Regions from separate parts of the Cytobacillus sp. IB215665 genome, predicted to be linked through region 1. Evidence: predicted binding sites of a transcription regulator. Region 1 holds the regulator's gene; each other region holds the start of a gene.
What was found. Region 1 encodes Rex, which represses fermentation and respiration genes when NADH is low (regulators of the CRP and FNR family bind a similar motif). Its sites were predicted from a motif close to TTGTGAAATATTTCACAA; they were not measured.
Positions count from the first base shown of each region.

Region 2: arcA (arginine deiminase) is a predicted target of Rex. The motif match lies at 4,622-4,639, and genes of this name have one in related genera.
Region 3: qoxA (cytochrome aa3 quinol oxidase subunit II) is a predicted target of Rex. The motif match lies at 5,008-5,025, and genes of this name have one in related genera.

Region 1 covers NZ_JAXBME010000029.1:22,476-33,098, forward strand. The annotation lists gene SLH52_RS22355 (type II CAAX endopeptidase family protein) at 419-1,177, shown strand; gene SLH52_RS22360 (YdiK family protein) at 1,181-1,375, shown strand; gene SLH52_RS22365 (DUF2161 domain-containing phosphodiesterase) at 1,522-2,277, opposite strand; gene tatC (twin-arginine translocase subunit TatC) at 2,431-3,183, opposite strand; gene SLH52_RS22375 (twin-arginine translocase TatA/TatE family subunit) at 3,201-3,380, opposite strand; gene SLH52_RS22380 (redox-sensing transcriptional repressor Rex) at 3,476-4,114, opposite strand; gene moaC (cyclic pyranopterin monophosphate synthase MoaC) at 4,147-4,632, opposite strand; gene SLH52_RS22390 (ABC-F family ATP-binding cassette domain-containing protein) at 5,188-7,119, shown strand; gene tsaD (tRNA (adenosine(37)-N6)-threonylcarbamoyltransferase complex transferase subunit TsaD) at 7,560-8,582, opposite strand; gene rimI (ribosomal protein S18-alanine N-acetyltransferase) at 8,582-9,031, opposite strand; gene tsaB (tRNA (adenosine(37)-N6)-threonylcarbamoyltransferase complex dimerization subunit type 1 TsaB) at 9,009-9,737, opposite strand; gene tsaE (tRNA (adenosine(37)-N6)-threonylcarbamoyltransferase complex ATPase subunit type 1 TsaE) at 9,734-10,192, opposite strand; gene thiL (thiamine-phosphate kinase) at 10,205-10,623, opposite strand, start outside.
Region 2 covers NZ_JAXBME010000001.1:464,532-475,154, reverse strand. The annotation lists RNA gene ssrA (transfer-messenger RNA) at 1-25, opposite strand, end outside; gene smpB (SsrA-binding protein SmpB) at 192-662, opposite strand; gene rnr (ribonuclease R) at 835-3,159, opposite strand; gene SLH52_RS01965 (carboxylesterase) at 3,318-4,064, opposite strand; gene arcA (arginine deiminase) at 4,730-5,962, shown strand; gene argF (ornithine carbamoyltransferase) at 6,136-7,143, shown strand; gene SLH52_RS01950 (YfcC family protein) at 7,177-8,673, shown strand; gene arcC (carbamate kinase) at 8,722-9,690, shown strand; gene SLH52_RS01940 (Crp/Fnr family transcriptional regulator) at 9,911-10,603, opposite strand.
Region 3 covers NZ_JAXBME010000003.1:393,997-404,619, forward strand. The annotation lists gene SLH52_RS06055 (hypothetical protein) at 524-748, shown strand; gene qoxD (cytochrome aa3 quinol oxidase subunit IV) at 1,103-1,405, opposite strand; gene qoxC (cytochrome aa3 quinol oxidase subunit III) at 1,409-2,011, opposite strand; gene qoxB (cytochrome aa3 quinol oxidase subunit I) at 1,995-3,977, opposite strand; gene qoxA (cytochrome aa3 quinol oxidase subunit II) at 3,967-4,959, opposite strand; gene SLH52_RS06080 (globin) at 5,539-5,925, shown strand; gene SLH52_RS06085 (hypothetical protein) at 6,277-6,531, opposite strand; gene SLH52_RS06090 (serine hydrolase) at 6,543-7,337, opposite strand; gene SLH52_RS06095 (phosphotransferase) at 7,588-8,529, opposite strand; gene SLH52_RS06100 (hypothetical protein) at 8,545-8,781, opposite strand; gene SLH52_RS06105 (ABC transporter ATP-binding protein) at 8,898-10,623, opposite strand, start outside.

The DNA of each region.
Region 1 (10,623 bases):
TTGGAACGCTAAGTAGGTTTTACATGATTGAAATAAAGTTTATACCTTCTTATGTAAATATCTTTATCATTTAACCCTTTAAAATTATGTCACAAATACGTAGGAATAAACATAAAAAACATAATATACATGAGTATGTTAGAATACTGTGATAAAATACGGTAAGTATTGTACTAACCCGTGTATATCGGACATACATTATTAGTGCATATTTTAATCGGACAACTATGATGAAAATCGTTAAATAGGCTAACAATGTCAAATCATTAAGGTATATCATTTGAATAGGGATTTTTCTTTCTGATAAAATGACATGGTGACCTCTAAAAGCTGCGAAGGGAAACAAGGCATTCCCAAATAGCAAAATACTATTTTAAACCAAAGCAGCATGAACAAACATTTAAAGGAGATTATTTTATTGATTAAAAAGATATTTCCACCGTTCGAAAGACATTATTGGTATGTAATTATCGCGTATATTATCGTCCAATTTTCTGCGACTTTAGGTGTGCCATTATTAGAAATTTTAGGTGTAGGCGAGGATGCTCATTCTAATGATATTGCGCTAGTCATTAGGGTTGGTTATTGGGCTGTAATTAGCTTTATCCTCGGATTAATGATTATTCTCTTCATTATGAAAAAAGATATGATTAACAGAGTGATTCCTGAAGATTACCCCTCTACTGGCAAAGCCATTTTCTGGTCAATCGCAGGTATTTTCCTTGCGTTATTTGCACAATCTTTAGCAGCAAATATTGAAATGTTACTTGGAATTAATCCAGGGTCAGAAAATACTGAAGTGCTTATCGGAATTTTTGAATTGGTCCCGTTATTCATTATTGTCACTTCAATCATCGCACCAATATTAGAGGAAATCATTTTTAGAAAGATCATTTTTGGCTCGTTGTATAAGAAATATAATTTTTGGATATCAGCACTTATTAGTTCTGTCATATTCGCCCTAGTTCATGGTGAGCCAGAGCACATACTCATATACAGTTCAATGGGATTTACTTTTGCCTTTCTTTATGTGAAAACAAAAAGAATACTCGTACCTATTATTGCACACGTTTCAATGAATACATTTGTGGTCTTAATACAAACTATCTACAAGGATGACATTGAACAAATGCGACAACAACTGGAACAAATGCAGTCGATTATTGGAGGATTATAACATATGCGCCGCTCACCTTTATTTTTTGGATTTATATATAGTTTTATAGGAATCGTTTTCACATATCTCGCAATTCAATCAGCTCAAGAAACAATTTGGAATTTCCCCACTCTCATATTGTCTTTTGTAGCCACCCTTGATTTTGGAGTGGCTATTCGTATGTTTATCTTTCATAACAAACTAAAAAATATAAAATAATTAACAACCTTCCTAGTTAACAGGAAGGTTGTTTTATTCTATGGCTAATTTCACATTAATTGTTGCTTTTTGCTAAGCACGAATATGTTCGGGACATCTTTTCTTCTCTAAATACATATGAGTTACCCAAAATACCATTCTCTGTATCAACCAAGCTTATTTGCTATTAATTCACCGTAATAGTGAACAAGTTGTGGATATGAAGTTAGCTCATTCTTACCCTTATCACTAAGTGAATAAGTTCCTCTTCGCACCCTTTCAAACCAGCCGTAATAATTTTTATTAAGAATAGATACAGTTTTGTCACCCGTTCCCATTTGGCGAAGATCACTTGTTGATAACTGACCTAAACGTTCGAGGCAACAAGCAATATGAATACAGTTTTCTTTGTACGCCGTCATGATTTTTTGATTCTTGCTTCCACCAACATTATGGTCACGATGCCTGCCTTGCATTTCAGTTAAAAGTAAATCTCTCTTTTTTTTGCTGCTTTGCATGCTTTTTTTCCGATCAAAGTCAGCTGGGGCTAGAATGATTTCTACCAGTGCAGTACCATTTTTGAAAGTTACAATCATAAGGCCTAATTCTAACCTTCTGACCAAATAACATATATCCTGCCATTTTTTAGAACGCAAAGAATATGTAGGCCTCGGGATAGCAATATACACCTGATCGGATAAACGCTGCCTTTTAGTAGCTTGTATTAACAGCTTTATACTTATATTAAGCTTAAGCTCCACGATCACTAGCTCATCGTCTTTTATAGCTGCTATATCACAATGATTGACTTCTCCATATACTTCATACCCCTGTTCTATAAAATGCTCTTGAATAGGTTTATATAAATCAACCTCAAACAATTTTGTTGTTTTATTGCTCATTAACATCATTACTTTCTTCATTTATTGAATGCTTTATATAAGATATTAATACGACCTTTATACTTGCATATACTCACAAAATAACCGCTAGAAAATACTACATGAAAAAAGTGAGCCTCTACAATTTGTAAAAACTCACTTTGATTAACTTTGTTATGGTTTATTGTATGGTTATTACTCATTTTCAGTCAGGAGTTCCTGTTCTAGTTTTTCCACTTTCCGATAGGTTATTTTTGAGATAAAGATACTTATTTCATATAGAATAAATAAAGGTATCGTCACCATCAGATGTGAAATGAGCTCTGGTGGCGTAATAAATGCTGCTATAACTAGTAAAACGAAATATGCGTATTTTCTTATTTTCGCTAAAAACATAGGCGAGACTATGCCAAGTCTAGTTAAAAACATCACAACGACAGGAAGCTGAAACAATATTCCAAATGGAATAGTGATTTTAAATAGAAATTGGAAGTATTCATTTATGCCAATAACTTGATTAACCGTTAGCCGTTCAGATATCCTCGTCATAAACTCAATAACAAATGGAAATAGAATAAAATAGGAAAATGAAACTCCACCTAAAAATAGTAACACTGATATTGGTATATAACTTAAAGTGATTTTCCGTTCTTTTTCATATAGACCTGGGCTAATAAACGCCCAAAGCTGATATAAAATAACTGGTGCAGTAATTACAAAAGCTATAATAAAAGCAAATTGCATATAAATTTTTATTGGATCAGTTAAGGAAAATGCATTCATCGTCAGCTCTTTTGCTTCATCAGCCTGTTGTAAATAGACAATGATTGGCTCAGCCAAAAAAAAGCTTCCAATTGTAGCAACAACAAAGAAAACGGCTGCGATAATTAGACGCTTCCTTAGCTCTCCTATATGATCGTATACAGACATTTCTTTACTATCATTCATACTTTCTCATCCTAATGTTACTTCTTTTTATTATTTTCATTTGCAATGTCTTGTGCCGCTCTCTTAAATTCTCTAAGTGTTTCTCCAGCAGCTTTTCCTAATTGAGGAAGCTTATTTGGACCAAAGATAACGAGTGCGATCACTAAAATTAATATAAGACTTCCTATTCCTATGTTAATTGGTCTCACCTCCATCATAAATTACAAATAATTTTCCTGATCTATCATTATAAAGCATATATTGTTATTATAACTCGATGATCATCTAAACGACCACAATGCCAGTAGAGCTACTATTCAGTTGGGTAGTTTTTAAGGAAATATACTAAAGATTGTAACTCAACTGCTAAATCAATGTGATGAATTCTAATATGGTCAGGTACATTAATTCGAGCTGGTGTAAAATTCAAAATACCCTTAATACCTGTTTCTACTAAACGATCGGTCATCCCTTGAGCAACTGGTGCAGGTACAGTTAAGATGGCAACACTTACATCTTTGGTAATATATTTTTCTAAATCATCCATATGATAAATAGGAACATCTCCAACTGTAGTGCCAATTTTTTGCTCATCAACATCAAATGCAAGTTCAATTTTCATATTATTATTTTTAATAAAATTGTAATTTAAAAATGCAGTACCTAAATTCCCGACCCCGATTAACACCACTTTTGTCAGTTCATCTTGATCTAGTGTTTGTCGAAAAAACGTTAATAAATAATTAACATTATAACCATACCCTTTTTTACCTAAAGCACCAAAATACGAAAAATCTCTACGTATTGTTGCTGAATCTACTTTTACAGCCTCGCTTAACTCAGCAGAAGATACGCGCTGCTTACCTGCAGCATGAAGATTTTTAATGAATCGATAATACAATGGTAAACGCTTTGCAGTAGCTTGTGGAATTTTTGTTTGTTCGTTATTCACTTCTATTCCCCCACATTCAAACAGCTATTCATTCACTGCTCTCTAATAAAGTCTCCGTTCTTTCCACCAGTCTTCTCTAATAAATAAGTTGGACCAATAACCATACCTTTATCAACTGCTTTACACATGTCATAAACAGTTAAGGCACATGTGCTAGCAGCAGTTAAAGCTTCCATTTCAACACCTGTACTACCCTTCGTTTTAACTTCTACGATAATAATAAGCTTGTATAAGTGCTTTTCTTCTTCCCATGTAAATGTGATATCGACACCCTTTAAACTAATTGGGTGACACATCGGGATAATATCTGATGTTTTTTTTGCAGCCATAATACCAGCCACTTGAGCTACAGCTAAAACATCCCCTTTTTTTATTTTTGAATGAATAATTTGTTCATAAATTTCTTTACTAACTGAGATACTTGATCTCGCTATAGCAGTTCTTAATGTTTCGCCCTTTTCAGAAATATCAACCATCTTTGCTCTACCTTGATCATTAAAATGTGTAAATGAAGACACTGTTGCTTTTCACCTCTCAATATGACTATACTACACTATTTTTACAATCCTGTCGTTACTTTAACAAGGCGTGAAAACTATATGTACACCCAAGTCCGTTTCTATCACCTTCTTAGTAAATGGCTTTTTCGTAAGTGGTGTGGCAATTGTAATTAATAATTTAGCCTATTGTTATAGTTTTAATGATGAAAAGGTGCAACAAATACTATGAGAAATCCTATTTATGTCTTAGTACAAGGCTTTTTTCGCATTAATTGCTGTTATTCGTTTTAAGAGAAAATACGTATAAACCTAGCGGTCGTAGCTTCTTTCCTCTTAATAAATGAGGTCAATTGCAAAAAATTTTATGAAAAGAGCCTATACATCGTACATGATATAAAAGCTAAGTCTAAAATATCTTCACTAAGAAAGCGCATACAAATCAAACTGAACTATTGTTAAAAATAAGCACTTCTCAAACCTTAGATAGTTAAACATTGGAATCCAGTGAAAGAATATTGCTCATTTCATACATTTTAAGATACACTAAAACTATTATAACAGAGGTGAACTAACATGATAGTGTTACAAGTGAATCAGCTCACAAAATATTTTGGATCTGATCTTATTTTATCGAATATAAAGCTAGAAGTACAATTGAAAGATAGAATAGCTGTCGTTGGCCGTAACGGCGCTGGAAAATCAACCTTATTGAAAATAATAGCAGGATACATGTCTCATGATAGCGGAAGCGTCATGAAACCGAAAGATATTTCTATTGGATATTTAGCACAGCATAGTGGCTTAGATTCGGACTTATCTATTTGGGAAGAAATGTTAACCGTGTTTGAACCGTTAAAAAAAATGGAGATAGAATTACGTAAACTAGAAGAAAAAATGTCCAATCAAAGCCTTATGTCAAACAAGGCAGATTACGACAAACTATTAAAAGAGTATGATCATTTACAAATTCAATATAAAGAACAAGGTGGCTATCAATATGAAGCTGATGTACGAGCTGTTCTACACGGACTTCAGTTTTCCAGCTTTAATTACTCAACACCTATATCATCTTTAAGTGGTGGTCAAAAAACGAGGCTTGCTCTAGGGAAGCTATTATTAGCAAAGCCAAATTTATTAATACTAGATGAGCCTACTAACCACCTTGACATTGATACTCTTACTTGGTTGGAGCAATATTTACTCGGCTATCCAGGAGCTATTCTCATCGTATCTCATGACCGTTATTTCCTTGATAAAGTCGTTACACAAGTATACGAAATATCTCGAACTAATTCAGCAAAATTCATCGGTAATTATAGTGATTATTTAAAGAAGAAAGCAGAAAATTATGAACACGATTTAAAGCTTTATGAAAAGCAGCAAGGTGAAATTGCCAAGCTTAAGGATTTCGTTCAACGAAACTTAGCACGAGCTTCAACAACAAAACGAGCACAAAGTAGAAGAAAACAACTGGAGAAAATGACAGTCCTAGATAAGCCTACTGGAGATGAAAAATCGGCTTCGTTCCACTTCGACATCGAACGTCAAAGTGGAAATGAAGTTTTAAAAGCTAAAGACATTTCTGTTTCTTATGAAAACAACAAGCCTATTATCCAACATATCAATTTTCAAATCATGAAAAGTGACAGTGTAGCTTTGGTAGGTCCAAATGGTATTGGGAAATCAACTTTACTCAAGGCAGCGATTAATAAGATACAAGCCCTACAAGGAGAATTTTCTTTTGGATCAAATGTTAAAGTTGGATACTATGACCAAGAACAAGCAAATCTTAGTTCAAATAAAAGTGTTCTTAATGAACTTTGGGATGAGTACCCATCAAAACCCGAGAAGGATATAAGGACAGTGTTAGGCAACTTTTTATTTTCAGGTGATGATGTGTTGAAGCCGGTATCAACACTTAGTGGTGGCCAAAAGGCACGACTTGCGTTAGCAAAGCTTATGTTACAAAAAGCTAATCTGTTAATTTTGGATGAGCCTACAAACCATTTAGACTTGGATAGTAAAGAAGTACTTGAAAATGCATTGATTGACTATCCTGGTACAATTCTATTCGTCTCCCACGACCGCTATTTTATAAACCGACTAGCTACGAAAGTGTATGAACTTACTACAAACGGTATTACTGAATATTTGGGAGACTATGATTATTTCATATCAAAGAAAGCAGAAATTGAAGAACTTAAGCTGCTAAATGAACAAAAAGTAGTTAGTCCTTCAATCAAGGAAGATAAAACACAGACGAAGCTGACTTATGAACAAGACAAGGAAATGAAGAAATTACAGCGTCAAAGAAAAAGAAGAATCGAAGAGCTAGAAATAGAGATATCAAAACTCGAAGAAAAAATAGATAAAAATGAGACTCTCCTATGTGACCCAACTATCTTTCAAGATCACGAAAAAGTGGCCGTGATTAATGAAGAAAACTCACAGTACCAGGAGCAACTAGAACAATTAATGACCGAATGGGAAACACTCCATGATTAGAAGAAAAGTGGAGACGACTGTTTTGCCTCGACAAGCGTTGGAACTACAATCCTAGAAGGTGCTTTTTACCTTTTAGGATTGTAGTGAAACGACCTCGAGAGGCTAGGGATACAGAAGAGAAGCGCAAGCCCCCAATAAGCACTACAATTATTGCAAAAAAGATGTTTCTTACACTTCATATGGATTGTAGTTGACTCTTCCACATAGTTATCCACAAACAATTCATTGTAATGTATGTTATACACCGACTTTTACACATTATCCACAGTTTTTATCAAAGTTATCCACTTATCCACTTGCTTCAAAAGTGCTTTTAAACTAGCTTTTGTTACTAATTTTCCACAATAGTATTTTTTCTGTGGATAAAGGTGTGGAAAAAGACCGTATCCTTAGGAAGAATCACGGTCTTTCATAACACTGTTATGTTATTATTCATTTTACTATTGCTCAATATCAAGGCCAGGGTTCCCATTTAAAGCCATGTCCGAACGCTTTCCTTGTTTAAATAATACACTACCTGCTGCTGCAATCATTGCCGCATTATCTGTACATAGAGTTAGCGGAGGAATAATTAATTCTATATCATCCTTTGACGAAAATTTTTCTTTAAGAGCAGCTCTTAACCCTTGATTAGCAGCTACACCACCAGCTAATAATACTTGTTGGACATTATACTTATCAACAGCTAACATCGCTTTTGTGACTAATACATCTATTACGCTTGCTTGAAAGCTTGCTGCGATATCTTTTGTTTCTAAATCCTCACCACGTTGCTTCGCATTATGTAATGTATTTATCACAGCAGATTTCAATCCACTAAAACTGAAATCAAAAGAACCTTCTTCAAGCCAAGCTCGAGGAAGCTTAATCGTCGCTTCTCCTTCATGAGCTAGTCGGTCAATGTGAGGACCACCTGGATATGGTAGTCCCAATGTTCTTGCAACTTTATCATAAGCTTCACCTACAGCATCATCACGTGTCTCTCCAATTACTTTAAATGATCCGTGTTTTTCCATATATACTAATTCTGTATGCCCACCTGAAACAACCAATGATATAAGTGGGAATTTCATTTCAGATACTAGTTGATTTGCATAAATATGTCCAGCTATATGGTGAACCCCAATAATAGGAATGTTGTGCGCAAGAGCAATAGCTTTGGCAGCATTGACACCAACTAACAAGGCTCCGACTAATCCTGGCCCTTCAGTAACAGCAATTGCATCGATCTCGTTATATGATATTTGCGCCTGCCTTAGCGCTTCTTCAAGCACAATGGTAATTTGCTCTACATGATGTCTAGAGGCTATTTCTGGCACAACTCCTCCAAAACGCTGATGACTTTCTATTTGGGATGCTACAACATTCGCTAAAATTTCACACCCATTTTTTATGATTGCTACAGCCGTTTCATCGCAGCTTGTTTCGATTGCTAAAATAATTTGATTTTGTATTTGTTCCATTATATATTCACCCACATTATTAATGCATCCTCTTGGTTATCTGTATAGTAATTCTTCCTAATTCCCCCATCATTAAATCCTAATTTGCGATAGAGCGATTGGGCAATTATATTTGATACCCTTACCTCTAATGTCATCGTCTTTGCTCCAAGTGCTTTTGCAAAATCCATCAGCTGCTTTAGCATGGCTTCTCCTAGTTTCCTGCCACGACATTCTGGTAACAAAGCTACATTCGTAATATGAGCTTCGTCTACTATAATCCATGCCCCACAATATCCAATAACTAGCCCGTCTTCTTCCGCTACGATATAATGGGCGTATTTGTTATTATTAATTTCACTTAAAAAGATGTCCTTACTCCAAGGGGTAGCAAAGGATGCCTCCTCCACCTTCAGTACATCTTGAATATCCTCAACATTCATTAACCTAAACAATGTTGTTGTTTCCATTTGCAGTTCCACTTTCTTTTTTCTGTGCTTCTAACCATTTCGCTTCTGCTTCAGCAAGGCGAATATAATTCGGTGAAAACTGGTGAATATCCTCATTTTCCCTATGCATTCCTAGCAATGCCAATTCAGCTGGTCTTGGATTGTTTAAACTCTCAGCTGCAAACACTGCTTTACCCCTAAGCTCACTGATCATTACTTCTTTATGTAAATCAACGTCATTACCTAACAATAATATTGGTTTATCGAGTGATGATAATGACTTAGCCCAGTCAGATGAGAGAACATTTTGATCTTGTTTCACTTGCTGCAATCCATCAGCTTTATATGAATACAATCCCGTATAAATTTGTCCCCGCCTGGCATCGAATAGCGGTGAAATATATCCAGGAAAAAAATGCCCATTTGCTGCGAGTACTTCTAGGCTTGATACGCCTGAAAGTGGGATTTGTAATGACCATGCTAGTGTTTTTGCAATTGTAACACCGATTCTTACACCAGTATAAGAACCTGGTCCTTTTGCAACAACTATTTTCGATAGTTCCTTTGTTGAAATATTAGAGTCCTGCAATAATGATTCAATTGCAGGCATGACACGAATCGAATGATTCTTTTTTACATTTGTAATTATTTCTCCAATAACCTTACTTTCATCAACAAGAGCAATACCCATCACATCATTTGAAGAATCAATTGCTAACACTGTCATTTGCTTAATATCTCCTTACATACTTGTTCATAACGTACGCCAATAGGTTCTAGCATAAGCTTCCGTTTATATTCACTCATATGATTAATTCTCACTACTAGTCGTTCTACTGGTAACTGATCAGCAATTAAATGAGCCCACTCTACAACTGTGACTCCATTTCCTTCGAAATATTCTTGAAATCCAAGATCTTCATACCCATTTTCTAATCTATATACGTCCATATGATAAAGAGGTACTTTACCTTGATACTCCTTAATGATTGTGAAAGTAGGACTATTTACATTTCTTGTAATCCCTAGTCCTTTCGCTAAACCTTTAGTAAATGTTGTTTTGCCTGCACCTAAATCACCTTCTAGTACAATCACATCACCCTGCTGCAAATAATTAGCTAGCTCGTGTGCAATTTTCATTGTTTGCTCAGCAGAATCAGTTATAATTTCATAAGTTTTCATCTTCTTCACCTATCAATTGTTAAAATGGTTATAGCCTTTTTTTTGTACCGGTTTAACTTTCCCGTCATTTGTTTGTAGTAAAACTTCTGAAGTTCCAGATTTCACTTGCCCAATCGCTGTTACCTTATAATTTTGTTTAACACATTCTTTCTCAAAATGTTTCCAATCACTCTGCGGCAATGTACCTATGAGTTCGTAATCCTCTCCACCATACAGAGCTTTGATAACAGCTTCCTCACTACAAACATCACGTATTTGTTTACTTAAAGGAATGAGACCTTCTTCAAGATATATTGAAACATTACTAGCTTCAGCAATTTCATTTGCTTCACTAGCTAATCCATCACTAATATCATTTAACGCTACCCTATTATAACATGCCAGCAAACGGCCAACCTCCACACGAGGATAAGGCATTTGATGCTTGTTTA
Region 2 (10,623 bases), on a different contig from region 1:
TCCCTGTCGAATCCGTAACGTCCCCATTATAAAATGTTGTTCAATATTTAGGATGAACAACTTTAAGGAAGTAACAAACGGATAGATAAGCTACAATATATATTAAGTTATGTTAATTAATGTTGTTATCGTGACTACATTTATTATTATAGCACATACACATTATTTTTCAATTAACAATTTATGGAAAATTAAAATGACTTCTGACGATCGCGGAATGCCCTTTCGACCTCACGTTTTGCTTCTTTCTTCTTTAAATCCTCACGTTTATCGTACTTCTTCTTACCTTTTCCTAGGCCGAGTAATACTTTTGCAAAGCCATTCTTCAAATATAACTTAAGTGGAACGATAGCATAACCATTTTCCTTTGTATACCCGATCAGCTTGCTAATTTCCTTCTTATGCAATAACAGCTTTCTTGTACGAAGTGGATCATGATTATAACGATTTCCCTGCTCATACGGGCTTACATGCATATTATGAAGAAATACCTCACCATTTTGTACTCTCGCAAATGCATCCTTTAAATTAACTCTACCAGCTCGTATCGATTTTATTTCTGTACCTTGCAGAACGATGCCAGTCTCATATGTTTCTTCAATAAAATAATCATGATATGCTTTTTTATTTTGTGATATAACTTTTCCTTGACCGCGTGGCATCAATTGTTCCCCCTATATAAACGTATATTATATTTTAACAGAGGCTCAATTCAGATTGCAACTATATTAACAACTCCTCTATACAACTTTCAAATATTAATACGTATTGTGCAATTAATATTAATAATACTAAAAAATTCATAGCTACGATTTTACTCGTAGCTATGAATTACTAGCGCTTTTTCTTTTTCTTTTTACGCTTAGCGTTAGGGACATTTTCGTAAAACTTCTTTTTCTTTTTGGTTTTCTTTCCATCATGCTCGCTCTTTTCATGCTGTTTGTTCCGAGAAGAATGCGTTTTTTTGCGTCCTTTGCCAGCATGGATGACCTTTGGTACGTCTTTTGAAGTTTTGCGACGACCTTTCATACCTACTACTTCAAAATCTACTGAACGTTCATCTTTATTTACGTTAATAACTCTTACAGCTATTTCATCCCCAATACGAAAAACATTCCCAGTTCGTTCACCAATCATCGCATAGTGGCGTTCATCGTAGCGGTAATAGTCATCTGTTAAATAGCTAACATGAACAAGCCCCTCTATTGTATTTGGTAGTTCAACAAATACACCAAAATTAGTAACTGAGCTTATAATTCCATCAAACTCTTCACCAATTTTATCTTCCATAAACTCCGTCTTTTTAAGTTCATCCGTTTCACGTTCAGCGTCGACCGCACGTCGCTCCATACTTGATGAATGCTCAGCAATTTCTGGTAGTTTCTCCTGCCAGCTTTGTTGAACCTTTTCATCTAATTGACGATTAATTAAATATGTACGTATTAACCTATGAACGATCAAATCCGGATAACGGCGAATTGGTGACGTAAAATGAGTATAAAAATCAGTCGATAACCCAAAATGACCAAGGCTTTCTGGATCATATTTAGCTTGCTTCATAGAGCGTAGCATAACTGTTGATACAACAACCTCTTCAGGCTGCCCCTGAACCGCCTCAATGATCTCCTGTAAAGCACGAGGGTGGATTTCATTTGCTGTACCTTTTACTACATAGCCAAAGTTTGTAATGAACTCTAAAAAGCGATTTAACTTTTCTGGATTAGGATCCTCGTGAATACGGTATATAAAAGGTACATTCATCCAATGAAAATGTTCAGCGACAGTTTCATTGGCAAGTAACATAAACTCTTCAATAAGCCTTTCTGCTACTGAACGCTCTCGAAGTACGACATCATAAGGAGCACCTTCACGATTCACTAGAACTTTTGCCTCTTTAAAATCAAAATCAATCGCGCCACGTTGCATCCTTTTGTTTCGTAACATTTCAGCAAGGTCAGCCATATCCTCAAACATAGGCACTAAAGAATCATACTTGTCTCTTAATTCTTCATCCTTATCGGTTAAAATTTTGTTTACATCCGTATATGTCATTCGTTCAGTCGTTTTTATGACACTTTGAAAAATTTCATGATGAACGACATCACCAACTTCATTTATTTCCATTTCACATGATAAGGTCAATCGATCTACTTGAGGATTCAAGGAACAAATCCCATTTGATAGTCGATGTGGAATCATCGGAATCACACGATCGACTAAATAAACACTCGTTCCTCTTTCATGCGCCTCAATATCAATTTCTGCCCCCTCTTGGACATAATGACTGACATCGGCAATATGTACTCCCAGTTTAAAGTTTCCATTCGATAGTTTAGTTACCATAACAGCATCATCTAAGTCCTTAGCATCCGCTCCATCTATCGTCACAATAACTTGGTCACGTAAATCACGTCTATCTTTGATGTCATCTTCTGATATAGTTTCAGGAACTGAATTTGCTGCTTCTATTACTGCAGATGGGAACTCTTGAGGTAGTCCATGTTTATGAATAATGGAGAGAATATCGACACCCGGGTCATTCTTATGACCTAAGATTTCTATAACTTCTCCTTCGGCACTCATTCTACCTTCTGGATAGCTAGTTAAGCGAACGACAACTTTATGTCCTTCAACTGCACCACCCGTCTTCCCTTTCGGAATAAAAATGTCATTTACAATTTTTTTATTATCAGGAATAACAAACCCAAAATATTTACTTTCCACAAATGTCCCTACAGCTTCCTTAATACCACGATCTAATATTCTTACGATTGACCCTTCTTTTCTTGAGCCAGAAGAATGCGGGTTAATGCGAACAAGCACGACATCGCCATGCATTGCATTTTTTAACTCGTTTGGTGGAATAAAGACGTCATCTAGTGATTTGTCATCAGGAACGACAAATGCAAACCCTTTTGCATGACCTGTTAACGTGCCTCGAACTAGATTCATTTTTTCTGGTAGTCCATAGCGATTGCTTCTTGTTCTAACGACTTGCCCTTGCTCCTCCATTAAGACAAGTGCTTTGACAAATTGCTTAAAATCAGATGAATCTTCTATGCCAAACGCTTCCTCTAATTCTTGTACTGTTAATGGCTTATACGCTTCTTCTTTCATAAAAGATAGCAATTTATCGGTATGTTGCTGGATTTCATCCATTGTATCTCCCCTCCTTTTTAAAGCATTTTTCACACAGCCTGCTTGGAATATTATACTAAACACTCCATAGCAAAGGGTAGTAACCTCATAGAAATACAATAATTTCTTGTATCCTTCCCTTTTTAAACACGCTTATTTCATTGATTATATAATAATAATTAGTTATTCCAATCTAAGCTATCTAAAAAGGCATAAACATCTTCATGCAACTGCTCCCGCTCTTGATCAAGCGTAATCACATGGCCAGATTCCTCATACCATTTCAATTCCTTAATTGGTGATTCTACACGATTATAAATAATATTAGCGCTGTCTGTATTAATCATGTTGTCATGTCTTGCTTGAACGACAAATGTTGGTGCATAAATTAAATCAACTTGATCTCTAACACCAGCTATTAACTGCTGTAGTGCTTTTAAGGTCGTCATTGGCGTTTGCTGAAACTGCTGCATTTCTATGTCAATTTGCTCAACAGATTTCCCTTCAAACTTCTTATATTCTCTTGCATAATCAAGTACACCTTCGTACATGACCTCTTCACTCTTAATGTACATCGGTGCACACATAGGAACAATTGCTTTTATAGGTACAGTGTAACCTAATTTTAACGAAAATACCCCCCCAAGTGATAGACCTGCTACGGCTATTTCTTCATGTCCTCTATCTTTTAAGTGTTGATAGGCTTCCATGACGTCCTGCCACCAGTCCTCTGGCCCAGTATGAACGAGCTCCTCTGGAGGAACACCATGCCCTTTATAAATAGGTGCATGACACGTATAGCCTTTCTTTTCTAAAAATCTTCCTAGCATTCTTACATCAGCTGAATTACCTGTAAAGCCATGCAATAATAACACCGCACGTTCGCCTGCTTCAAAGGTAAACGGCTTTGGGACGACTTGTTTCATTGTATATTCTCCTTTTCACGATGCAAAATACTGTTATAGAGCGTGTTTGATAAGAACTTATGCAAGGTAGTTTTCCAGCATTTAATGAAACTACATTTGCTGTATTTTTTTAAAGGAATTAAATGCTTCAATAAATCTTGTTGTCGTAAATACATACTACATGTAGATGCAAAGCAACTCCACTAAAACCTTCCATGTCAATTGTAAGTGTGGAATCAGAACACACTAATTAAGCTAATTCGACAATATTTTCCCCCGTACTTTTGCACAATCCCTTATAGTTTGCTCTAAACCATATAATCGTTATTATAGATTAATTTAGACATTTTCTCACTTAATAAATCCTTAACAACACTATTTAAATCACACTTAACATTTAGTTCATGTAGTAAAAAAAACAGTAACATTTTTGAAAAAAATGATATTTTTCTACAATTATCAATAAGGTAATTATACGTATAATGTAGCCAGAAATAAGCGTTAGTACAACAGTCTATTAAACATTTATTTCCCGCAATTGTATTAATATGCACTGGTGTCGATTTTATTTCAAATAATTGTGCATTTATTCACATTGTAGTTGTTTATTTGTTGACACCTCCAACAAAAGAAAGCGTTTACAATACAATTGTATACAACATAGTTCATGTGAAGGAGGGATTACCTTGAAATATCCAGTTCATATTACTTCAGAAATTGGGGAATTGAAGACAGTTATCCTCCACCGTCCTGGTAAGGAAGTAGAAAATTTAACACCTCAATATTTAAAACGCCTATTGTTTGATGATATTCCTTTTCTTCCTGCCATTCAAAAAGAACATGATTATTTTGCTAATACGCTTAAAAATCGCGGAGTTGAAGTATTATATCTCTCTACTTTAATGGAAGAGTCATTGTATTCAAACGAAACTCGCGAAAAATTTGTCGATCAAATTTTAACAGAAAGTAAATCTAATATTAACGGAGCTTGGAAAAATCTAAGAGCTTATTTACTGTCAGGTTCAACAAAAGAGCTAGTAGATAAAGTAATGTCAGGTGTGTTAAAAACAGAAATTGCAGCCGAAAAAAAGGTACACCTTTACGAGTTAATGTCAGATCACTATCCATTTTATCTCGATCCAATGCCAAATCTTTATTTTACTAGAGATCCTGCTGCTATCATCGGACATGGAGTCTCCATTAATAGAATGCAAGAAAGAGCTAGAAAAAGAGAATCAATTTTTACGGAATATATTATGAATTTTCACCCACGCTTCGCAGAATTCCAAATCCCTAGATGGTTCAACCGGAGTTATCGATTTGCAATGGAAGGTGGTGACCAACTAGTCTTAAGTCATGATACTTTAGCGATTGGGGTAAGTGCACGTACATCACCACAAGCTATCGAAGAACTAGCTATAAACTTATTTAGTGAGCAAGAGCAAATTACTAAAGTCCTAGTAGTAGAAATTCCTAAGTCCCGTGCATTTATGCATTTAGACACTGTATTTACTATGGTTGATCATAATAAGTTCACCATTCATCCAGCCATCGAAGGACCAGATGGCTACATGAGAATCTTTTTATTAGAAAAAGGAGATCAAAAAAATCGTGTAAAAATTACTGAAGGTCATAACTTTTCAGAAACACTCAAACAAATATTAGGGTTAGAAGAAATTGTCCTTATTCCTTGTGGTGGCGGTGACCCTATCGCCTCAGCTAGAGAGCAATGGAATGATGGATCAAATACATTAGCGATATCACCAGGGGTTGTCGTAACATATGATCGTAACTATGTATCAAATGAAGTGTTACGAAGTCATGGCTTAGAGGTAATTGAAGTACCGAGTTCTGAACTATCTAGAGGAAGGGGCGGTCCACGCTGCATGAGTATGCCTATTTATCGAGCAGATAGTTAATGTGAGATGGCTAATGTGTTGCTCTTGACGGATTGGCTTATGTCCCAGACAGATTACTAGAAAAGTACTGCTTAACCCCAACAAGTACAGAGACATGGCATGAAGGTGCAAGGGAATTTGAGTAAATAGAGCTGTATTTGATTCTATAAACCTCAGAAATGGAGTGAGTAATCATGGCATTATCCGTTCATAAAGTAAATTTAAAAGGACGTAGTTTATTAACATTACTCGATTTCACAGCTGAAGAAATCATCGATCTTATCGACTTAGCAGCTGACCTAAAACAAAAAAAGCAAAGAGGTATACGTGAAAAACTTATGGAAGGAAAAAATATCGCACTTCTATTCGAAAAACCTTCGACACGGACACGCTGTGCATTTACAGTTGCTTGTACCGATTTAGGTGCTCATCCAGAATATTTAGGGAAAAACGATATCCAACTTGGGAAGAAGGAATCAGTAGCCGATACTGCTAAAGTGTTGGGAAGAATGTTTGACGGTATTGAGTTTCGTGGTTTTAGCCAAGAAACTGCAAAATCACTTGCAGAACACTCAGGTGTACCTGTTTGGAATGGTTTAACAGACATGTATCACCCAACACAGGCTCTTGCTGACTATTTAACGATTAAGGAACAAAAGGATAGCTTGAAAGGATTAACAGTCGTTTATGTTGGAGATGGAAGAAACAATGTAGCAAATAGCTTGCTTATCGTAGGTAGTAAGCTAGGTGTGGATGTACGTATTGCTGCTCCAAAATCACTGTTCCCTAATGAAGAAATTACAGCATCTGCAATGCAGTTTGCAGATGACAGCGGTGCTGAAATTATGATAACAGACAATGTTGATAATGCTGTACAGGGTGCTGATGTTTTATATACAGATGTTTGGGTGTCGATGGGAGAAGAAGATAAATTTGCAGAAAGAATCGAACTATTAAAACCATATCAAGTTAACATGGAAATGATTAAGAAAACTGGGAAAGAGGATGTCATATTTCTACATTGTCTTCCTGCATTTCATGATACAAACACGATAGTGGGAAAAGATATTTATGAAAAATATGGTCTAGAAGCAATGGAAGTTACCAATGAAGTCTTCCAAAGTCGGCACTCTTTCGTATTTGACCAAGCAGAAAATCGAATGCATACAATTAAAGCTATTATGGCAGCTACAATTTCTTAATGAGTTTTACTATGATGAAAGGAGTGTTTCGTCATGCAAAAATCTACAAAAACCAAATTTAAAATGCCCAGTGCATTTACTATTCTGTTTTTCATAATTATAGCGGTTGCTGCTTTGACATGGGTTGTTCCTGCCGGTCAATATGATTATGTAGACCCAGAGGCATCCAAATTAGAGCCAATTCCAGGAACTTATACTTCAGCAGAACAAACGCCACAAGGAATATGGGAAGTGCTCTATGCACCAATCAAAGGTTTTTTTGATGCTCAAGATATTGCATTATTTGTGCTAGTCATTGGGGGATTTCTAGGGGTTGTGATGAAAACCGGTGCTGTCGAAGCTGGTATTGGCAATGTGGTCCGTAAGTTAAAGGGTAGAGAATATATTATGATTCCGATATTAATGACACTTTTTGCACTTGGTGGAACGACTTACGGCATGGCTGAGGAAACGATTGCTTTTTACCCACTTGTTATTCCCATCATCATTGCTGCAGGTTATGATGCTTTAACCGCTGTATTAATCATTGCCGTAGGGGCAGGTATTGGGGTGCTAGGATCTACAGTCAATCCTTTTGCAACTGGGATCGCTTCTGGTTTTGCAGGAATTTCCATAGGAGAAGGTTTATTACTTCGTGTGATTATACTAGTCGTCGGGTTAATAATTGGGATTCTGTTCGTTATGAACTATGCAAAAAAGGTGAAAGAAGATCCTGCTAAATCATTAGTAGCTCATTTGCATCAAGCACATAAAGACTCTTTTTTAAAAGGAAAAGATGAAATAGAGGTTGTAGAGTTAACGAAGCGTAGAAAAGCGGTATTATGGGTATTCGGACTTACCTTTGTCATTATGGTTCTTGGAGTGATTCCATGGGCATGGAAGTTCAATATTACAATTTTTGATGACTTCAATAATATGATTTTAGGCATACCTGTCGTTGGTAATTTATTAGGTAGTATGATCCCGCTTGGAGACTGGTGGTTTGGTGAGTTAACGCTATTGTTCCTCGTATCAGCACTCATTATTGGCTTTATATATAAGATGGGAGAAGAAGAATTCACATCTACATTTGTTGAGGGTACAAAGGATTTATTAGCAGTAGCACTCATCATTGGTGTATCAAGAGGTATTACTGTAGTAATGAATGATGGAGGAATGACTGCATCCGTGCTGCATTGGGGAGAAGAAATGTTAGCAGACTTAGGTCCCACAGCATTTGCTAATTTAGCTTTTCTTTTCTACTTACCTCTATCATTCTTAGTGCCATCAACATCTGGACTAGCAACCTTGTCTATGCCTATTATGGCTCCACTAGCAGACTTCGCGGGAGTAAATAGAGATATTGTCATAACGGCTTTCCAATCTGCTTCAGGTGTTATCAATCTTATTACACCAACATCAGCAGTAATTATGGGGGCTTTAGCAATCGCAAAAGTACCTTACGAAATTTATTTTAAATATATGTGGAAAATGCTCTTCGCCCTTTCAATTATGATCATGATATTTTTAAGTATAGCGGTACTCATATAAACAACTGGATTGTCTCACATTAACTACTGTTGAATGAGGTGATTTATTATGAAGAACCAAAAAGTCGTTGTTTCATTAGGTGGGAACGCAATTCAATCAGGAAATAAAGCGAGTGATAAAGAGCAGCGACAAGCTTGTTATCATACCGCACAACAATTAGTTCATTTATTTCATAACGATTACGAAGTCGTCATCACACATGGAAATGGGCCACAAGTGGGCAACATTATGTTACAACAACAATTAAACGAAAATGAACAACTACCAGCAATGCCATTAGACACTTGTGGAGCAATGAGTCAGGGCATGATTGGCTATTGGATGCAAAATGCATTATTAGATGTTTTTAAACAAGAGGATATTGAGAAAGATGTATCCACAATTATTACTCAAGTATTAGTAGACACAAACGATCAAGCATTTACACATCTAACTAAACCGATCGGACCATTTTATAATGAACAAGAAGCAAATATACTGAAAAATACAAAAGGGTATATTGTTAAAGAAGATGCTGGGAGGGGCTTTAGAAGAGTCGTTGCATCACCAAAACCACTTGATATTGTAGAAAAAAATGTAATTGAAACTTTAGTTGAGAAGAAATATGTCGTCATAGCTGGTGGTGGTGGCGGTATACCTGTCATTAATAAAAACGGCATATTAGTTGGAGTAGAAGCTGTCATTGACAAAGACTTTGTTTCAGAAAAGATAGCAGAACTAATTGATGCAGATATCCTATTAATTCTTACTACAGTTGACCATGTTTCAATTAATTACAATACACAAAACCAAATAGACCTTCACCATCTAACTGTCGAAGAAGCACATCAATATATTGAACAAGGACAGTTTGCAGAAGGGTCTATGCTGCCAAAAGTACAAGCAGCGTTGCAATTTGTTAATTCAAAACCAGGAAGAAAGGCGATCATCACCTCCCTTGATCATGTTGTAGAAGCATTCGAAGGTAATATAGGTACTCAAATTACACAAGCAGAAAAAAAAGCTATGTTTTGTTAAAGTCTTTTTCGCCTAAATTGTTATTATTAGAACTAACAAAAACACGTGACATCTTATCATCTAACACTTTTTGAAGCTGAATTGTCTCGATACGACAGTTCAGCTTTTTAGTACTTTTTAAAAAGTGATCATTGATGAAGTCATTCCGCATTTGGCGGTTTTAGCAATCAAGTATCAAATTCGAGAAAGGCACTCAAAATTTTATATTCATAGACATTTATTACATAATAGCAGATAAAAAATAGCCAGGGTCGTTTATAATAAAATGTTTATGATATATTGTTAATCTATTTTCCTTCTTTAAATCATTGAGTACATGACTGACTGTTTCTCTAGAAGTAGCTGAAAATTTGGCTACTTCCACAGTTGTCATTGGACATGGAATGTGAATGGTGTTATTTTTCGCCTCTCCTAGATCCTCTGCTAAATAACCAATAAATTGAGTTACCCTATTCTTTGCATGTGAGTCAGTAACTGTTTGAAGCCTATGTTCAAGCATCTCTACCTTTTTAGTTAAGCATTTCACTATATGTAGTAAAATATGCTTGTCTTTTTTAATGATCTCTTCAATAAAAATAGTAGGAATATATAATACTTCAAGATCTGTAAAAGCTTCAGCAGAATATTTATAAAAATCATCAACAAAAATACCTATATAAGGGAAAAATGATGTAGGCTTTAAAAAAGAATTAAATCGAGTTGTCCCATTCATATTCACCTTTTCAGTCTTTACGTAGCCACTTAATATTGAATACATCTTCTCTCTAGGATCTCCTTCAATAAAAAGCATTTGTCCCTTCTTGTAGTTCCTGTAGTATAGGTTCTTTTCAATTTCTTTAACTTCTCTTAGGGATAAACTTGATAACACTTCTAATTTTTTTATTACCTCAGTCAAATTGATTGTGGTTAACACAATATCCCCCCCCAAAGTTC
Region 3 (10,623 bases), on a different contig from region 1:
AAGTATAGCTAGATTTAATCTTTTGTCAACGGATTTGAATTATACAGACTTTTCGAAACAAATATTATTATTTCCAGTGTTTAATATTTTTATTTTACAAAGGATCTTTTCGTATACTTTGTTGCTATTTTATTAAATATGGACAGTATGATGAGCTTTATTAGGACTCCTAGGTTTTATAAATAGAAGATGCTACGAACGTTAGGTGTAGACGTGCTTATATCTAAGTATGAAAAGAAACAATCGCTGTGAAAATAGTAATTAAAAAGGCTTTTTTTGAAAATTTTTTTTACTTATTGTTAACGTTAAGTTGCCACGAAAGTAACTAAATGTTTGCAGGTTTTGATTGCCAACGGAAATACACCATTTATATAACCAAGCGTTGCTGTACTAATAGATCAATTCCACTCACTTATTCGATATCCCTTACGTTCTTGTTCGTGAATTAACATATTTATTTCTAAAAAAAGTTTGACAATTTTGTGACAAAAGATAGAATATTCTTATAAGGGGATGAAAATATATGAGGAATAAACCACTTGAGTCACTATTGTTTATGAAAAAAATAACAAGTGTTGGATTAATATTAGGTTGTATTGTTTTTTTATTTAGTTTTTTTGTAAGCGGTATCAAAGGTGATTACGTATTATCAATAGGGCTTAGCATTATGATATCTTCAATGATCCTTTTCGGGTTTGGTCTTAGTTTAAATCTCATGGAAGCAGTAAGTGATCGCAGTACCTCTTAATGATTTTTAATATTCATTTTTAGATAGTAATGAATCGTATAGCCATATACGATGCTCACAAATAATAAAGGGTCAGACCTTACTCTATATCTCGAAAAGCATGCTAGGTAGTAGCAAACCTAGTATACCGATATAGAATATAAGATCTGACCCTTTTCGTTATGTTTATAACGTTAATATTGTTAGAATCTAGTGTCATGAAGACCCGTGCCATTCAGTAATGATGTTGATGAAAGGCTGTTTCTTTTCGTACTAAGAATGATGGATTTCATAGAAAGACCCAACTTACTGTCCATTTTAGTAACAGTAGTAAAAGAGCCTTATGAAAAAGCCTTTAACTAATTTGGCTAGTCATTAATGTGCTGCATGACCTGCTGTCAACACCCAAATAGAGCCTACAACAATAACAACAGCTATAAAAACTCCATAGCCAATATTAATAATGTTAGCCTTCCCATCTTCCCCTTCGGTCATATGCATAAACATGAACAATTGTAGCCCTGCTTGAATAACTGCTAAAGAACCGATAATCCACATAATTACATTAAACGATAAGTTCGTTTTAAGAGCTACTCCCGTAGCTATAAAGGTTAGTACGATGGAAGATATGAAACCTAATACGTGACCAGTAGGAAAACGATTTGTTTTACTTGCCATAAATCACACCATCCCTTTTAAATACACAAATGTGAAAATAAAAATCCAGACGACATCTAAGAAGTGCCAGTACAAGCTAATGATGAATGTTTTTCTAGCAGTAACAGGTGTTAAGCCTCTTCTTAGTAACTGTATAATAATGATCGTCACCCAGCCGATTCCAACCGTTACATGGAGTCCGTGTGTACCTAGGAGCACGAAGAAGCTTGATAAGAAAGCACTCGTTTGCATCGTAGCACCTACACTAACATAATGGATGAATTCAGTAATCTCCATATATACGAACCCTACGCCAAGTAATACTGTAATAATAAGCCATGTAAGCAGGCCTTTTAAGTTTTGTCTTCTCATTTCAAATATGGCCAATCCGCAAGTAAAGCTACTCGTTAATAGCAATAAAGTTTCAATCATGACATCCTTAATTTGAAAAATATCTTCGGGTCCTGGTCCACCTGCTGTACGTCCCCCCAGAACACCGTATACCATAAACAATGTAGCAAACAAAACAATCTCAGCACCTAAGAAAATCCAAAAACCAAAAATATTCATACGATCTTGCTCTGTTTGATATTCAAGTGGTAAGGAAGTATCAACCTTTGCTGACATGATTGTTCACCTCTTCTGCTTTATTTCTCCAAGATTTTTCAGTCTCTTTTATTTCTTTTACAGGTATATGATAACCATCGTTATAATCAAACGAACGAATAATCAGCCCCGCGAAAATACCCACTGCCGCTATTGCTGCAGCAATATGCCATTCAAATACGAGGAAGAATCCTGCTATACCGAAAACAACAGCCATGTAAAATGGAAGCCCTGAATTGCTCGGCATATGAATTTCTTCAATCTCATTATCCTTCAGATCTAGTCCTTCTTTGTTCTTCTTCATGTGCCAAAAAACGTCCAATGATTTTACTTCTGGTAGTTTTGCAAAATTATAGTATGGTGCTGGCGAAGCTGTTGCCCATTCTAATGTTCTAGCATCCCACGGATCATTTGAAACATTGCGATCAGCATGGCGTATGCTCCAATAAATGTTATAGCAGAATACAGCAAATCCAATAGCAAGTATGGCTGATCCGATCGCTGAAACTAAGAACAGTGGTGCAAAACCTGATTCTACTGAAAAAGTATATGAGCGTCTTACTGCACCATCTAATCCTAATAAAAACATTGGGAAGAAGGTTAAGTTAAAACCAATCACAAATAACCAGAAATGATATTTTCCTAGTCTCTCATTTAGCTTAAAGCCAAAGATTTTAGGCCACCAATAATATAAACCTGCAAATACGGCAAACACGACACCAGGTATTAATACATAATGGAAATGAGCGACAAGGAACAAAGTGTTATGGTACTGATAATCTGCTGCTGCCATCGCAAGCATAACTCCAGTTACACCACCGATAACAAAGTTTGGCACAAATGCTAAAGCCCATAACATCGCATTAGTAAATTTAATTCTTCCTTTTCTCATCGTAAATAACCAGTTAAATATCTTTACACCTGTAGGTACAGCAATTAACATCGTTGAGATAGAGAAAAATGAATTAACTGCTGCTCCGACACCCATTGTAAAGAAATGATGGACCCAAACAAGCATACTTAAAAATGCTATCCCGACAATTGAAATTACCATAGATTTATAGCCAAATAGTGATTTTCTTGAGAAGGTTGCGATTACCTCTGAGAATATACCAAAGGCAGGTAATGCTACAATATACACTTCTGGATGTCCCCATAGCCAGAATAGATTTGCCCATAACATATCTGACCCACCAGCAGACAGTGTAAAGAAGTGAGTACCATACAAACGGTCAAATGTCATTAAGCCAAGCGCGACCGTGAAAATAGGAAATGCAGCAACGATAATGACTGATGTAATGAAAGATGTCCAAGTAAACATTGGCATTTTCATCAATGTCATGCCTTTTGTTCTCATTTTTAGGATCGTGACAATAAAGTTGATACCGGTCATTAAAGTACCAATACCCGCAATTTGAATCGCAATGGCATAATAGTTGTTACCGATGCCTGGACTAAACTCCTTACCAGCTAGCGGGAAATACGATGTCCAACCTGCATCAGGTGATCCACCTATGACGAATGATATATTAAATAGCATAGCTCCACTAAAGAATAACCAGAAACTTAAAGCATTTAATTGTGGAAATGCTACGTCCCTTGCTCCAATTTGGAGAGGAATGATCACGTTCATTAAACCGATTAAAAACGGCATAGCCATAAACAAAATCATGATCACACCATGAGTTGTAAATATTTCGTTATAATGTTGAGCATCTAAAAATTCCATTTCAGGTCTAGATGTTTGGACTTTCATCAACAGACCATCCATACCACCACGGAAAAACATTAGTACTGCGGCAAGAATATACATAATACCTATTCGCTTATGGTCAACCGTAGTGATCCATTCAGTCCATAACCAGCGCCATTTTTTCAAATAGGTTACGACACCTATTATTCCAACCATGGTGAGTAAAATTGCAATTTGTGATCCAAGAATTAAAGGATCACCAGTTATAAAAAACTCATCCCATTTAATGCCCACCTTGATCACCCCCGTGTGTTTCTTCTATGTTCATATCATCATCTTTTTGAGTGTCAGTAGAATCGTTTTTATAATTGTCTTCTTCTGAGAATATCTTTCCTTGATAGCTATGATTCTTATATAATTCAGGATTTGTATACGTTTTAGAGTCCATATCAGCATGGTTAACCCACTCTAAGTGAGTATTAGAATATGTTAATCTACCTAAATGTGTTGGCAAAAGAAGCTCTTCATACTCCTCCTCAGTTAATTTAGGAGCCGTTTCCTGCACTTCCTTTTTCCACTCCTCGTAGTCTTGTGGCGTCTGTGCTAATACTTCAAATTCCATTTTCGCATAACCCCGTCCATTGAAGTTCGTATTTCTACCTTCAAAAGAACCAGGATTATCCGCTACAACAAATAAATCTGTTTCCATTTTATTCATTGTGTATATTTGTCCAGCTAAAGCAGGCACCCAAAATGATTGCATCGTTGAAGCTGATGTTAATTTAAAGTGAACTGGTCTATCAGCTGGAATATTTACATAATTAACCGTTTCAATTCCATCTTCTGGATAGCTAAAAATCCATTTCCAGTCGGCAGATGTCACATGAATGACAACTGGCTCTTGATCTTCGTAGCCTTCAGGAATTTTTTCAAGGTCATACAGCGTAGTTACCGTAGGAATTGTTAGAGCAACAAGAATAAGGACTGGAATAGCGGTCCAAATAATCTCTAGCAATGTACTACCGTGTTCTTCTGGCGGTTCATAATCCATATTGTCTGGTTTTTCTCGATATTTCCAGACGATATAAGCAAATAAACCGAACACAACAACAACAATTAAAAGCATCCATAAAATTGACTGATTAATTAAGTTAGCGATACTTCGTGCTGCAGGTCCTTGTGGATCAAGCACAACCAAATTTGTTTCACAACCACTTAGAAACAACACTGGGAGAGTTGTTAAAAACAACAAGACAAGTCCCTTGTTAAACTTCATGTTAATTCACCCCAAAAGTTAAGTATACTTACTAAAAATACCATGAATATGTTCATTTCTTCACAACCGATTGTTCGGTTTTTCACAAACTTTGCTAATCTATATCAATAAGAACATTAACACTGTGTAAATAATGATAACATGATTTTATGAACACTTAAGTCTGTAATTGTGACAAAATACGCAAGGAATTTACTGGAGAAACTACATTTAATTTCACCATGATATTTAAAGTCATTTTACCGATTCTAATTTTCCCGTCTTGCCTATTTTCGCAAATAAAAAATGTCCACTTCGGCTTGATATGACTCTTCTTGTAAGAGTGAAATGGATAGTTGCTACTTGATACGAAGCCTTTGTGGCAATATTCTAACCCATTTTTTATAGATGAAATTCGTACCGAAAACAACAATCACTGTGAAAACGTTATGATTTATAAAATCAGCGTTCATCATCTAAAACTTATATACTCTGTAGTGATTCATATCACTAAATCACGTATTAACAATTGGTATAGTATTAAAGTGAATAAAAAAAAACTTACACAATGATGTGTATTTTATAAAGTTGGTGGATTTTATGAACAAAGGTATGCATTCACTCTATGAATTAATTGGTGGAGAAAAGGCTGTTCAACGTCTTGTAGATGCATTCTATCCAAAGGTTTATGCAAACAAAGATTTACAACCGTTGTTTAGTGGGGATATAAATGAAATAAAAAGAAAGCAACAAATGTTTTTAACACAGTTTTTAGGTGGACCCACCCTATACAGTAATGAATTCGGACCACCTGCTATGCAGCATCGACATCTGCCATTTGAAATTACTCCTGTCAGAGCTCAAGCTTGGCTGAATTGTATGAAAGAGGCGTTTGAGGAAACGAAGTTAACTGGACATGCTGCTGACATGTTCTACGACCGACTGAGACAAGTGGCAGCAATAATGATAAATACACATACCGAATAAACCTGAGTTTTTGTGAATGAAGTGGAAATTAACCTCCACATACTTCGCAAAATCTATCTCAGAAGCATACTCAAAGAATGTTGAATAATAAAATTAAGCTGCTATGCAATGTAGCAGCTTAAGAATCCCATATATTAGTCCCAATTAGTAGCCCTAACACCATAAAGCTTGCGATGAATAGTGTCACTGATAATTCTTCCATCATGATCCCCCATTATGTACATTAATTATATTTATTACGTGCTCATAAAGTACTTTACTTCTATTTATAATAAGGTTAGCATGAACTATCATAACAATTGGCAGGGAAATTCAAACGTTTTATGTCAATAATGTGAAAATTATTTGAACCTATTCAAGTTTATTTGTTAGTGTTTTAATTCTATCTCTAAATTGACTGTCACGTAAAACCGATAATTCGAACTCATTTAAACTACTTGAAAGTTTAATTGATTCATAGATATTTAATTGATTAAAAAAGATGGCTAGCGCTGTTTGATTCCCATTTTTATCAGTCGCATATAGCGCTTTTGTAAATATATATAAAGTTGAACCACCTTTTTGCCCTGCATGTTTCAACCATTGTTGATTAACTGTATTTTCCATTAATCCTTCCATTACAGGATGTAATTGCTCTTGTACTTCAGGTGAAAAATATGCACGACTATTAATCTTTTCCATAATATGTGCATAGTCAAATGTTGTAGATGTACTAAACCGCTCTGAAAACATTCGATCAAAGTCACTATCATGCCAAGTTGAAAGATCTGCTTTTGTTTATAAATGCTCGCATCATTACTTTTTAGCTTACTATGTATCTGATTAGCTATCTCTTTCCACTCTACTGAAGGTAACTCTTTAAGCGTTTCTTTCACTTGTTGGAGCTCTTTTTTGCTTGTTATTCCTCCATAGTTATTAACCATCACTTCGTAAGGAATATATAAACTAGATACGAATGGATAGATTTCTCCATGATTATCCAGTCCTAATTTTTTTAATCGGTCATTAATTTGATATAATCCAAGCTTCATCATCAAAAATTCTGTATTTGCATTTGAACTAAACTGTATCATACCTTTTACAATTTCTTTAAGACTAACAGTGTCGTTTTGCATTAAGTCTTGTTCTTTCATATGCTCTAGCCAAGCATTGTGGGCACCTCCATCTGTATTGGGAACATAAAATTTTTCTAGCTCACTAATTTGTACAGTTTCATTTGTTTTGACTAAACCTTCAGCTGCTTGTTCCGCATACTCTATAGCGATAATCGTTTTTACTGTACTAGCTAAAGGCATGCTTTGACCAGACCGAATATCCCCTATTACCTGACCATTCTGAATTAAATAAAGAGATGATTTTTCTTTATTTTCATCTAGGAACTTTAAGACATAATCAGTGCTTGGTGTATACATCCAGCGCCTTATCGCACATAATAACAAGAAATATGATAACTGCTAAACCCAGAATTTTAAAAACTAATTCCATTTCTTCACCTTCTCGCACTTTACATAATATTACATATATATATATTAATATAGCAAGGAAAATAAAACTTTCCAGCAAGACGTATTACTTACATATGCGCTTAAAAAGGGCTAACCTAAAGAAGCGATAATAACTACTAAGGTTGTAGTTATTATCGCTTGTTGAGTAACCTTCAAATTATAGTGAGTATTTTACTGGATTAAATGCTGTTAAAGAATATATAAACTGCTTTTGTCGCTCAGTTTCATCGTCTTCCATATCAACGATTGCCCACAACGCTTCATCAAAATAAACGAATAACAATACGTCTTCCCATAACATTGTTTCTTCATCCGTTAATGTAATATATTCAAAATATCCTTTTTTAAATTCAGTCCATTCCTCTTCTGTAAACAACCTGCTAGGTGCGGTTTCTATCTCTGTATGGAATAAAATTAATGCTAATGCTAAGTCTACAATTCTTGGAACAATTCCCCCATTGTCTGGGTCAATTAAAACAGGTCGATTATCTGTTTCGTACACTAAATTACTTGCTTTATAATCCCAGCTTGCATTAACCATTGGTAGTGTCTTTTTCTTTAAACGGGAAAAATCACTTGTTAAGAAATCTTCAATGCGACCTTTTAATATATTAAACTCTTTTTTCTCAGAACGGTTTTTTAATAAATTAGAGGAGATTTCTTGCAAGTCATTCGTTACATCACTCGTAAATTCATCATCAAAATTTAGCCAATCAAACCGAGCGCATTCAAACGTATCTACTTTACTGTGAATTTGACCTAATAATCTTCCTGCTTCATAGATGTCTTGAAGAGAACCATCATATTTACGACCTTTAATAAATGGGTACATTGTCCAAGTATGGTCTTTATATTGAATGAATGGATTTTCCACATTGACTGGGGTAACCACTTTTATTCCATTAGAATGTAAACTCGTAGTCCATTCTGCAAGCTTTTGTGCAGTATCTATCGTTCTTCGCGTTCGTTTAATAATAACATCCTGCCCCCGATACTGACATTTATATACAGGAGAATATTTATATATAGAATTAGCAGCTTCCTCTGTCCATTCCACATTCCATTGTCTGAACAAGTCTTGTGTTTCTAGAGTATTCACTTATATCACCTTTTCCTAATTTATTGTACGTTCATTACCTCTTTTGAAATTTCCTGTTACCTTAGCAAGAATTAATTGAACTTCATGATTACTAGTCGCTTGCTGAAGCTTAGTAATTATTTTTTCTGCTTCTTTACCTTTTAATGTTTTTACTTGTTTTCCATGCCAATTAATAAAAACTGTGTTGTTCTTTGTTACACGGTAATTAAACATTTCTTCATCTAATCTACCACGTTTATCAATTTCCTCCATGGTCGTTCACCACCATTTGTCGATTTTGACCCATAAAACATGTTTTTGATTGAAAACTTCTCGTACGATGTAAAAAACATGTTTTAAATGGGTCATCTATGACATTGAGTTAAAGTTTATCCTGCTAAAGATGACTGTTTACCTTGTTGTAGCTGGTACATCTGATAATATTTGCCTCTCATTTGCATGAGATCATCATGATTACCTTGTTCAACAATTCGTCCTCGATCAAGTACTAAAATTTGATTCGCATTTTTTATCGTTGATAGACGATGAGCGATAATAAATGTTGTACGTCCTTTTTTCAACACTTCTAACCCGTCTTGAATAATCTTTTCGGTTTCTGTATCTACATTTGCCGTAGCCTCATCAAGAATGAGAACTGCTGGGTCAAAAGCAAGTGCACGTGCAAAAGATATTAACTGTCTCTGCCCTGTAGATAACGTACTACCTTTTTCAATTACCTTCTCGTCATAGCCATTTTGTAAGTTTTTAAGCAATCGATCCGCCCCAACATCTTGTAAAGCTTTTTCTACTTGTTCACGAGTAATCATTGGATCATTTAAGCTAACGTTAGAAGCTATTGTACCTGTAAACAAAAATGGATCTTGTAAAACGATTGCCATATGCTGCCTTAACATTTGTACTGGGATAGTATTTATATCTTGACCGTCAATGAGTATTTTTCCTTCTTTCGTATCATAAAAGCGGGACAGAAGATTCATAACTGAGCTTTTTCCTGAACCTGTATGACCTACGAGAGCAATCGTATCTCCTTCCTTCGCCTCAAAGGAAATATCATGGAGAACTGTTTCCCCTTCTTTATAACCGAAAGAAACTTTATCAAATGTAACATTACCTTTATAGCGTGGCATTTTATCCTCACATACTTCTGTGCCATCTTTGTCAAGAAGTTCAAACACTCGTTCTGAAGATACTAATGCTTGCTCAAGATTTGCTAATTGGTTTACTAATCCAGTGATCGGCTGGAATAGACGATTCAAATAATCAACAAACGCATATAGCACACCTAGGGATATAGCCGAATTCGCTGTTAATGATTGGCCACCAAAATACCAAATCAAAGCAACGAAGGCTATATTACGTAGTACGCCAACTAAATTATGAGACGTTAAAGAATTTAAGCGTAGTAACTTATTTTGATTGTCGAAATAATCTTTATTAATTTCTTCGAATTCTTCTTTTGTTTCAGATTTTCTTCGAAATGCTTGAATAATAGTCATTCCTTGTATAGATTCATTGATCATTGCATTAATATCACTTAAGCGTGATCGTATGATATGGTTGTATTTTGACGCATACTTTCGATAAAATTTTATCCAAACGACTAGTATTGGAACAAGCACTAAACAAATGAGCGCAAGTTTTACGTCTAATAAAAATAACGCAATATAAATACCAGTAATATAAATGATACTAGTAACGAATGTTGCTAACACGGTTACAAATAATTCTTTTATCGTTTCAGTATCATTAGTAATCCTTGAAACTATTTTTCCAGCTGGTAAGCTGTCGAAATATTTAATTGGCAGTTTTTGAATATGTGTAAATACATCGTTTCTCATTTTCTTAATAATACGATTCGCCGAAGTTTCTAGAAAAAACTTTTGCCCATATGTGAATATTGAAGCGACGACAAGCAAAGCAAAGTACACTAAAATTAATTTGAATAAATCGTCTACTTCTGGCATGTAAAAAGATAATAGCTCATCATTTGTTAGTTCAACAGCTGGATAGCTCATCTCTTCATTACTACGGGTAATGGTCAATGTGCCGTCCTCATATGTTCGTTCACCCTCAGGAGTCGTGACTGGTTGGTCA